Regions from separate parts of the Paraburkholderia sp. JHI2823 genome, predicted to be linked through region 1. Evidence: riboswitches for the same ligand, from Rfam matches in the RefSeq annotation. Region 1 holds a riboswitch; the other holds the start of a gene.
The links. A riboswitch is a leader RNA that binds a small molecule or an ion and turns the genes downstream of it on or off. The one in region 1 is predicted to bind cobalamin.

Region 1 (3,995 bases):
TCGTCGAGCGGCACGATGCGCTGGTTCGACATCGTTGCGCGCTCAACATAGTGCGCGCGGTGCGCGAGACCGAGCTCGCCCAGCACGCGGCGGACTTTTTCGAAGTTGCGGCCCAGCTTCATGATGACGGCGGCGTCCGCGTCGGCGAGGCGGCGGCGCAATTCGTCCTCGGGCAGCACGCCCGAGAGCACGGCGAGGCTCTGGTTGCGGTAGACGAGCGGCACGCCCAGCACGGCCGTGCCGCCCAGCATCGAGCACACGCCGGGCACGACTTGCGCCTCGTAGCGCGCCGCGAGCCGGTCGTGCAGATACATGTACGAGCCATAGAAGAACGGATCGCCTTCGCAGATCACGGCCACGTCGCGTCCCGCGTCGAGATGGCGCGACACCATTTCCGCCGCGCCGTCGTAGAAGTCCGCGATGATCGCTTCGTAAGAGAGCGGCGGCTCCAGGGCTTCGGTCGTCACGGGGTACACGAGCGGCATGCGTTCCTGCTGCGCTTCGAGATGCGCCTCGACGATGCCGAACGCGTTGCCCTTCTTGCCCCTGGCCACGAAAAAGGCGACCACGGGCGCGGCTTTGAGCAGCCGCACTGCCTTGAGCGTGAGCAACTCGGGGTCGCCGGGGCCGACGCCGATGCCGTGCAGAACGCCTTTGCGGTTCATTTATTCGGTCTCCGAAGCGAGTGCGTTGACGGCGGCGGCGGCCATCGCGCTGCCGCCGCGGCGGCCGTGCACGACGACGAAGGGCAGGCCATGGCTTTCGGCGGCGAGCTGCGCCTTGGACTCGGCCGCGCCGACAAAGCCCACGGGAAAGCCCAGGATGAGCGCGGGACGCGGCGCGCCCGCGGCGATCATGTCGAGCAGATGAAAGAGCGCGGTGGGCGCATTGCCGATCGCGACCACGCTGCCCGCGAGGTGCGGCCGCCACAATTCGAGCGCGGCCGCCGAGCGCGTGTTGCCCATCTCGCGCGCGAGGGTGGGCACGGTGGGGTCGTCGAGCGTGCAGATCACGGCGTTATGCGCGGGAAGGCGGGCGCGCGTGATGCCGTAGGCGACCATCTTCGCGTCGCAGAGAATCGGTGCGCCGTTCGCGAGGGCCGCGCGGCCCGCGAGGCCGGCGCCCGTGGAAAACGCGAGGTCGGCGACCACGTCCACCATGCCGCACGCATGAATCACGCGCACGGCGAGTTTTTCGAGGTCGGCGGGAATGCGCGAGAGGTCGGCTTCTGCGCGGATCGTCGCGAACGACTCGCGATAGATCGCGTGGCCGTCGCGGATGTAATCAGACATCGTGGGTGCTCCGGGGCTGCTGGGCGAGTGCAAGCGCAGCAGCTTCGATCGTCAGGTTGGGCGCGAGGAGTTGACCAAAGCGCGGGCCAAGGCCGGCTTTGCTGTCTTCACGCCGGTAGAGGTCGTAGCGCTCCGGCGCGCTTGCGAGCAGCGTGAACGGCGCGCGATGCGCAGCCGCGCAGGAGCGCTCGCAGCCGCTCAGGTGGACTTCCGTATCGTCCGGCAAGAGCGTGGCGAGACGCAGTGCGTCGGCTTTCGTGTCGGCGCGGCTTTTCGCGCAGCCCGTCGAGCCGGTGCAGGCGACGAGGCGTGCGAGCGGGTCCGCGTTCGCGCAGACGAGGCCGAGCGCGCGCAGGCGTTCGAGCGTGGCGGGCATGGCGTGTCCGGCCACGTTGGGCAGCAACAGGCCCTGCCAGGGCGTCACGCGCAGCGTCGCGTCGCCGTGTTCAACTGCGAGGTCGGCGAGCGCATGCAGTGTGTTCGAGTCGATGCGGCCGAGTACGGGCTGAGCGCCCACGTAGCCGCTGCCGTCGGCGTGGAGCGCGTGAGCGCCGAGGCGCAAGCGGGCATCGCTCGTGGCGCCTCGCCATGCGTGCGACGGGGCGTCGTCGCGCATCAACGCGAATTCGCCGTGCTCGCGCGCGCGTTGCAGCAGCGCTTCGAGCGAGTGTGCGGCCAGTACGTCGCGCATGCGTGTGGCGTTCGCGTTAGCGAGATCGAGGAACGCATGGAGCAGCGCGCGGATCGATGTGCAGACTTCTTCAACAGCGAGCGCGCCAACCGGCGGCTCGCTTGGGCAGCCTGCAAGGCCCAGAACGAAGCGCACCGTCGCGCCATGCTTGCGCGCGGCGAGCCAGATGTCGTGCGGATGCTCGAGCATCGCAAGACGCTCGCCGCCGTCCAGTTGCAGCGCGAACTTCGGCGAGAGCGCGGCGAAGCGCGGCTCGCGCTGCATCATGTCGATGAGCGCCTGGGCGAGCGCTGTGGTGTCGCTCGCGGCGTTCGGATCGAGCCCCGCGAGCGGGCTCAGCATCACGTTGCGCAGTTCGTCGGCGGCGCAGGCGCGCTCGACCGGGCTCGTGGCGTCGATGCCGGCGGGGCCAAGGCCCGCCACGATCAGCATCGCGCTCAACGCCGCTTCCTCGCCCGCGCGCACGCCGCGAATCTGCACGTTCGCGCGATTGGTCAGTTCGAGCACGCCGCTTGCGTGCGCCCGCGCGGCATCGGCGAGGGCGCGCGAGTGCGCGGCGTTCAGCACGCCGCCGGGGAGACGGATGCGGCACAGGCCGCCGTCGCGCGCGGCGACCACGCGCACGAGCCCGGGGCACGCCGAAGGGCGGACCGCGGCGAGCGCAGCGAGAGGCAAGACGGGCTTCGTTTCGTGTTTCAAGGGAATACCGGGTAATCGACGCGCGAGAGCGGCGCGCTGCCCGCGGGGCATGCGGGCAACGGCTGCGGTATCGGTACACCCCGCCCGATATGGCTTCGCACGAATAGTCGGCCGGCAGGTCTCCTGGCTCGCAGGTCGTGGACCGCATCGGCCTTCCCGGTGAAGCCAGTGGCTCGGGTGGATGCGGTCTCGCTGCTCACAGTCGCGGGGGCGGCCACAGCTTGCTGTGTTCCCTTTTATGCCTCAAGGCTTTTGGGCCTTAAAGGCGCCGGCGGACACGGTATTATGCCCGTTTTCAGGCGCGCTCCGCCCCGCAATCGGGTCGCGGGGCCGTGGCTGCGCAGAGAATCGGGCAACAGCGCGAGCAAAGGCGGGAGAACGAATGCAGGGCATGCAGGCATGGCTGACTGTGGTGGGCATAGGCGACGACGGCTATGCGGGGCTCGGGCGCGACGCGCGGCGCGCACTCTTCGACGCGGCCATCGTGACCGGCGGCGCGCGCCATCTCGCGATGCTGCCGGCGCGCGTGCGCGCGCGGCGTGAGCCGTGGCCGCAGCCCTTCAACGTCGAGGCGCTGCTCGCGCATCGCGCGTCGAACATGCCCGTATGCGTGCTCGCGAGCGGCGACCCCATGCTGTTCGGCGTGGGCGCGACGCTCGCGCGGCGCCTGGCACCCGGCGACATGCGCGTGTTGCCCGCGCCGTCGTCGCTCTCGCTCGCGGCGGCGCGCATGGGATGGGCGTTGCAGGACACGGCGATGGTTTCGCTCGTCGGCCGCCCGCTCGATGCGCTGCGCCGTCATCTCCATGCGCGCTCGCGCGTGCTCGCATTGAGCGCGGACGGGCGCACGCCGGCGGCGCTCGCCGCGCTGCTCACCGAGGCGGGCTTCGGCGCGACGCGTCTTGCCGTGTTCGAGCACGTGGGCGGTCCGCTCGAGCGCCGCGTCGAAGGCCGCGCCGATGCCTGGCACGTCGACGAAACCGCGGCGCTCAATCTCGTCGCGTTCGAATGCGCAAGCGACGCTGCCCACACCGGGGCGCGCGGCTGGACGCTCACGCCCGGCCTGCCCGACGACGCGTACCGCCACGACGGCCAGCTCACGAAGCGCGACGTGCGTGCGCTCACCCTGGCGCGTCTCGCGCCCACGCCCGGCGCGCTGCTTTGGGACGTGGGTGCGGGCAGCGGCTCGATCGGCATCGAGTGGATGCGTTCGCATCCGGCTTGCCGAGCGATCGCGATCGAAGCGCACGCCGGGCGCCAGCGCTTCATCGAGCACAATCGCGCGGCGCTGGGCGTGCCCGGTCTGCAACTCG
Region 2 (3,995 bases), on a different contig from region 1:
TCCTGCGGATTCAGAATGCCGACCGTGAGGCTCACCGGCGTGTACTGCCCGAGCGTGCCCTTGTACGAGAAGTCGATGCCCTGTATGTGCGCGCGCCCCACGTTCACGGGCAGGAAAGTCTGCGAGTTGTAGGTGATGAGGTCGTGCACGCGCGTGTCGTAGACGGCCGCCGTGAAGGTGCCGATCGAGGTGACGGCGTCGAGCGCGGCCTCGACCGAATCGCTGCGCTCGGGCCGCAGGTCGGGGTTCGAGTAGGTCGGATAGTAGAGGTCGTTGAACGTGGGCAGGCGGAACGCGTTGCCATAGGAAACGCGCGCCGTGTAAACGGGCGTGATCGCCCACGAGAGGGCGACGTTGCCCGTATTCACCGACTGCCCCTGCACGATCTCGTGGCGCCCCGCGAGAAACAGCGTGAGCGCCCCGAGCGTGGTGGACTGGTGCATCGACACGGCGGAATCGTTGCGCGCGGGCAGGCCGCCCGGTATATCCACCGGCAGGAACGCCATCTCGCGCGTGTAGTCGTAGGCGAGCTTCGTCTCGCCTTCCAGCGGCATGCCGAAGAGCGTGTGCCCCCTCTCCTGGTGCGTGACCGACGTCGAGGTGGAAAAGCGCGTCGAGTCGATCTCGTCGGTCGGGATCGTCGGGTCGTTCGAATAGAGGAACTGACGATCCGTCGCGTAGCCCACGGACTGATCGAACTGCGTGGTCGGCGTGATGTCGAGATGGAACGCGAGGCCGGTCGTGAGCTGGTTGTCGCGCTGGCGGTTATTGCCGCCCAGGTTGTCGTACGAGAGATCGGAGCGGTGGTAGAGCGCGAAAGTCGAGACCGACCAGTTGTCGTGCGCGTAGCCGAGGCGCGCGTCCAGGTTCTGCGCGTGGTACGGGTTACGGCCGTCTTCGTGGCCGAAGGCCCAGGGCTGCGTCGCGTCGATCCCGGCCGTGTTGTAGTCGTGCAGGCCCAGCGAATACGTGAGGCCGCTCAACGCGGAAAGCGGCACGGTAGAGGGGATCGTGCCCGAGGTGCGCAACTGCGTGTCGAAGGTGCTGTTCGTGCCGCCGCCGAACGAGACCGTGGTCTGATTCGGCTGATTCGACGCGTGGCGCGTGAAAAGCTGCACGACGCCGCCCACGGCGTCGGCGCCGAACGAAGCGGCCGCGGGACCCGAAATCACCTCGACACGGTCGAACGAGGCGGTCGGCAGATCGGCCCATTCCGCGATGCCCGTGGTGGGCGAGCCCACGCGTATGCCGTCGATGAACACAGGGACCTGGCTCGCCGACGACCCGCGTATGCTCACGCCCGTATAGGCGCCCGGGCCGCCGCTTTGGGAGACGGTGACGTTGGGGAGCGTGGCGAGCGCCTGCGTGATGCTCGGCTCGATGGGGGAGAGCCGGTCGAGATCTTCGCGCGTGAGCACCTGGGTGCTCGCGTAGCGCTGGTCGAACGATTGCGGCAGATGCTGTGCGTCGCCGACGACAAGGATGTTGGGCAGCGTGGCGTCGTCGCCTGGCTGCTCTTGCTGCTGCACCTGCGTGGGCGATGCAACGCCTGCGGCATGCGCGGCTTGCCATGCGCACGCGAGCACGGCGGAGGTAAAGACGAATTGCTGGAACTTCATGAGGCGATGGCTGGAAACAGCTCCTGAACACGGGCTGTCCTCGCAACGGGCGACCGCCGCTTCATGGCGGTGCTTGCGCATTGGGGCACCCCGCCCGCTGCGGCTGCTGGACTCGGCTGATGGCAGGTCTCCTGGCTCGCGGGTCGCCGTCCGTTGCCGGCCTTCCCGGTTTCCCAGTGGCCCTGTCTGGCATGGACTCGCCGCTCACAGTTGCGGGGGCAGCCGCAGTCTTTCACTGCGTTCCCTTTTGATCCCGTCGCCGGGAACCATCAGCGCGCAAGGGTAATCGGCGTGCATCGCGCGCGTCAACCTTTCGTGCGGGAAGTGTGGCGAAAAGGCGCCTCGCCGCGCAGCTCGAATGGATCGTGCGGCGTTTGCACGCTGGACGGCAAGCGCTAGCCGTGTCGCCCGCGCCGCGCCGTGCGGGCGGAAATCCACGCGTCAGACCTCGATGAGCTTTCTCAGCGTGTCGCCGGCGAGCGGCATTTCGCGCACGCGCTTGCCCGTGGCGTCGAACAGCGCGTTGACGAGCGCCCCCGCCGTGGGGCCCATCGACGCCTCCGCCGTGCCGAGGAATGGCGCGCCTGGCCGGTCGATCAGATGGACGTCGATGCGCGCCGGCACGGACGAAAAGCGCAGGATCGGATAGGTGCCCCAGTCGAAGCTGCGAATGCGGTGCGTGTCGTAGCGCAGTTCTTCATGGAGCGTCCAGCTTGCCGACTGCACGATGCCGCCTTCGATCTGGTTGCGCACGCCATCGGGGTTCACGACCTGGCCGCAATCCACGGCGGCCACCGCCTGCTCAAGCTTCACGAGCCCCGTCTCGGGCTCCACTGAAACTTCGACGGCAATGGCGACATAGCCCATCAGGTTCTTGTACTTCGCGAACGCAAAACCCACGCCGCGATTGCGCGCGCGCGGCGCACGCGGCCAGCCGAACTGCTTCGCCGCAAGCCGGATCACGTCCCCGGCGCGCGGATCGTCGAGATGGCGCAGCCGGAACTCGACCGGGTCGATGCCGGCCATATGCGCCAGTTCGTCCATCACGCTCTCGATGGCGAACACGTTGGTATGAGCGCCGAGCGAACGCATTGCCGAAGTCTGCAAAGGCATGGTCGGCGAAAAGTGGTTCATCACCTCGATGTTCGGCAGCGTGTACAGCGGAATCGCGTTGCGGTCGCCGCCGCCCTCGGGTTGCAGCATGGGCGTGGACGGCGCGGAAACGAAAGGCTTTTCGAGCATGCGCGCCGGCAGCAGGCGCCCAGCGTTGACGATGCGCTCGTTGTGCGAGCTGCTCCACAGCGCATAATGCCAGTCCACGATCTTGCCGCTCGCGTCGATGGACGCCTTCACTTCCGTCACCATGGCCGGCGTGAAGTGATCCCACGTGTGTTCCTGCTCGCGCATCCATTGCACTCGCACGGGATGCCCAGGCATGGCGGCCGCGATCAGCGCGGCATGGGCGGCGGCGTCGTCCGCGGCGTTGTGGCCGTAGCAGCCGGAGCCTTCGGCGTGGATGCAGCGCACGTTCTCCTTTTGCATCGACAGCATTTCGGCCAGCGCGTCGCGCAGCGGATAGACGCCCTGCGAATGGGTCCAGACGGTGAGCTGGTTCCCATCGAGATGCGCAACGGCACAGGAAGGGCCGATCGAGCCGTGCAGCAGATAGCGCTTGATGAAGCGTGCGTTGACCGTTTTCGCGGCGGGCGCCATCGGCGCATGGTGATCCGCGATCTTGATCTGCTGGGTAGCGATCTGCTTGAGGTCGCGATGCACCGTTGCCGGGTCCGGCAACGCGCGCCCCGGCGACCACTGCGCGCTGGCCGAGAGCGCGCGCTGCGCGACCACGGCCTGCCATTCGCCTTGCGCGACCACGGCCAGCATGCTGCCGTTGCGCACGATCCGCACGACGCCGGGCATCTTCGTGATCGCGGCTTCGTCGTACGCGAGGAGCTTCGCGTCGTACACGGGCGGCATCACCACGCGTGCATGCAGCATGCCGGGCAATTGCATGTCCTGGACGTAGCTCGCGCCGCCCGTGACTTTCGACGGGATGTCGAGCCGCGGCAACGCCGTGCCGATGGTCCGGAACGTCTTCGGGTCCTTGAGCGGAGAGCTGGAGCTCGCACTGCGATGCAGATCCACGAGGCCGACGGCCTCGCCGAAGGTCATCGTGCGGCCGTCCCGGGCGTGAATGACGGCGTCGCTGGCAGCGAGCGCACTGGCATCGACGCCGAAGTGCTTCGCAGCGGCATCGACCAGCAGGCCGCGCACCTGCGCGGCGGCATTGAGCAGCGCGCTGCCGCTGTCGGCCATGGTATGGCTGCCGGCTGTGAGCCCCTCGTCCGGCGACGCACCCGTATCGGCCATGAGGAA

Region 2: it holds a riboswitch for cobalamin, as region 1 does, so the genes downstream of both, VSR34_RS23820 (TonB-dependent receptor) here and cobG (precorrin-3B synthase) in region 1, are expected to answer to the same signal.

Annotation. Positions count from the first base shown of each region.
Region 1 is NZ_JAYMRY010000025.1:36,990-40,984, reverse strand. Features, by position in the region: gene VSR34_RS24215 (precorrin-2 C(20)-methyltransferase) at 1-665, opposite strand, end outside; gene VSR34_RS24210 (precorrin-8X methylmutase) at 666-1,292, opposite strand; gene cobG (precorrin-3B synthase) at 1,285-2,682, opposite strand; cobalamin riboswitch at 2,778-2,970, opposite strand; gene VSR34_RS24200 (bifunctional cobalt-precorrin-7 (C(5))-methyltransferase/cobalt-precorrin-6B (C(15))-methyltransferase) at 3,074-3,995, shown strand, end outside.
Region 2 is NZ_JAYMRY010000024.1:66,835-70,829, forward strand. Features, by position in the region: gene VSR34_RS23820 (TonB-dependent receptor) at 1-1,619, opposite strand, end outside; cobalamin riboswitch at 1,723-1,905, opposite strand; gene VSR34_RS23825 (molybdopterin cofactor-binding domain-containing protein) at 2,061-3,995, opposite strand, start outside.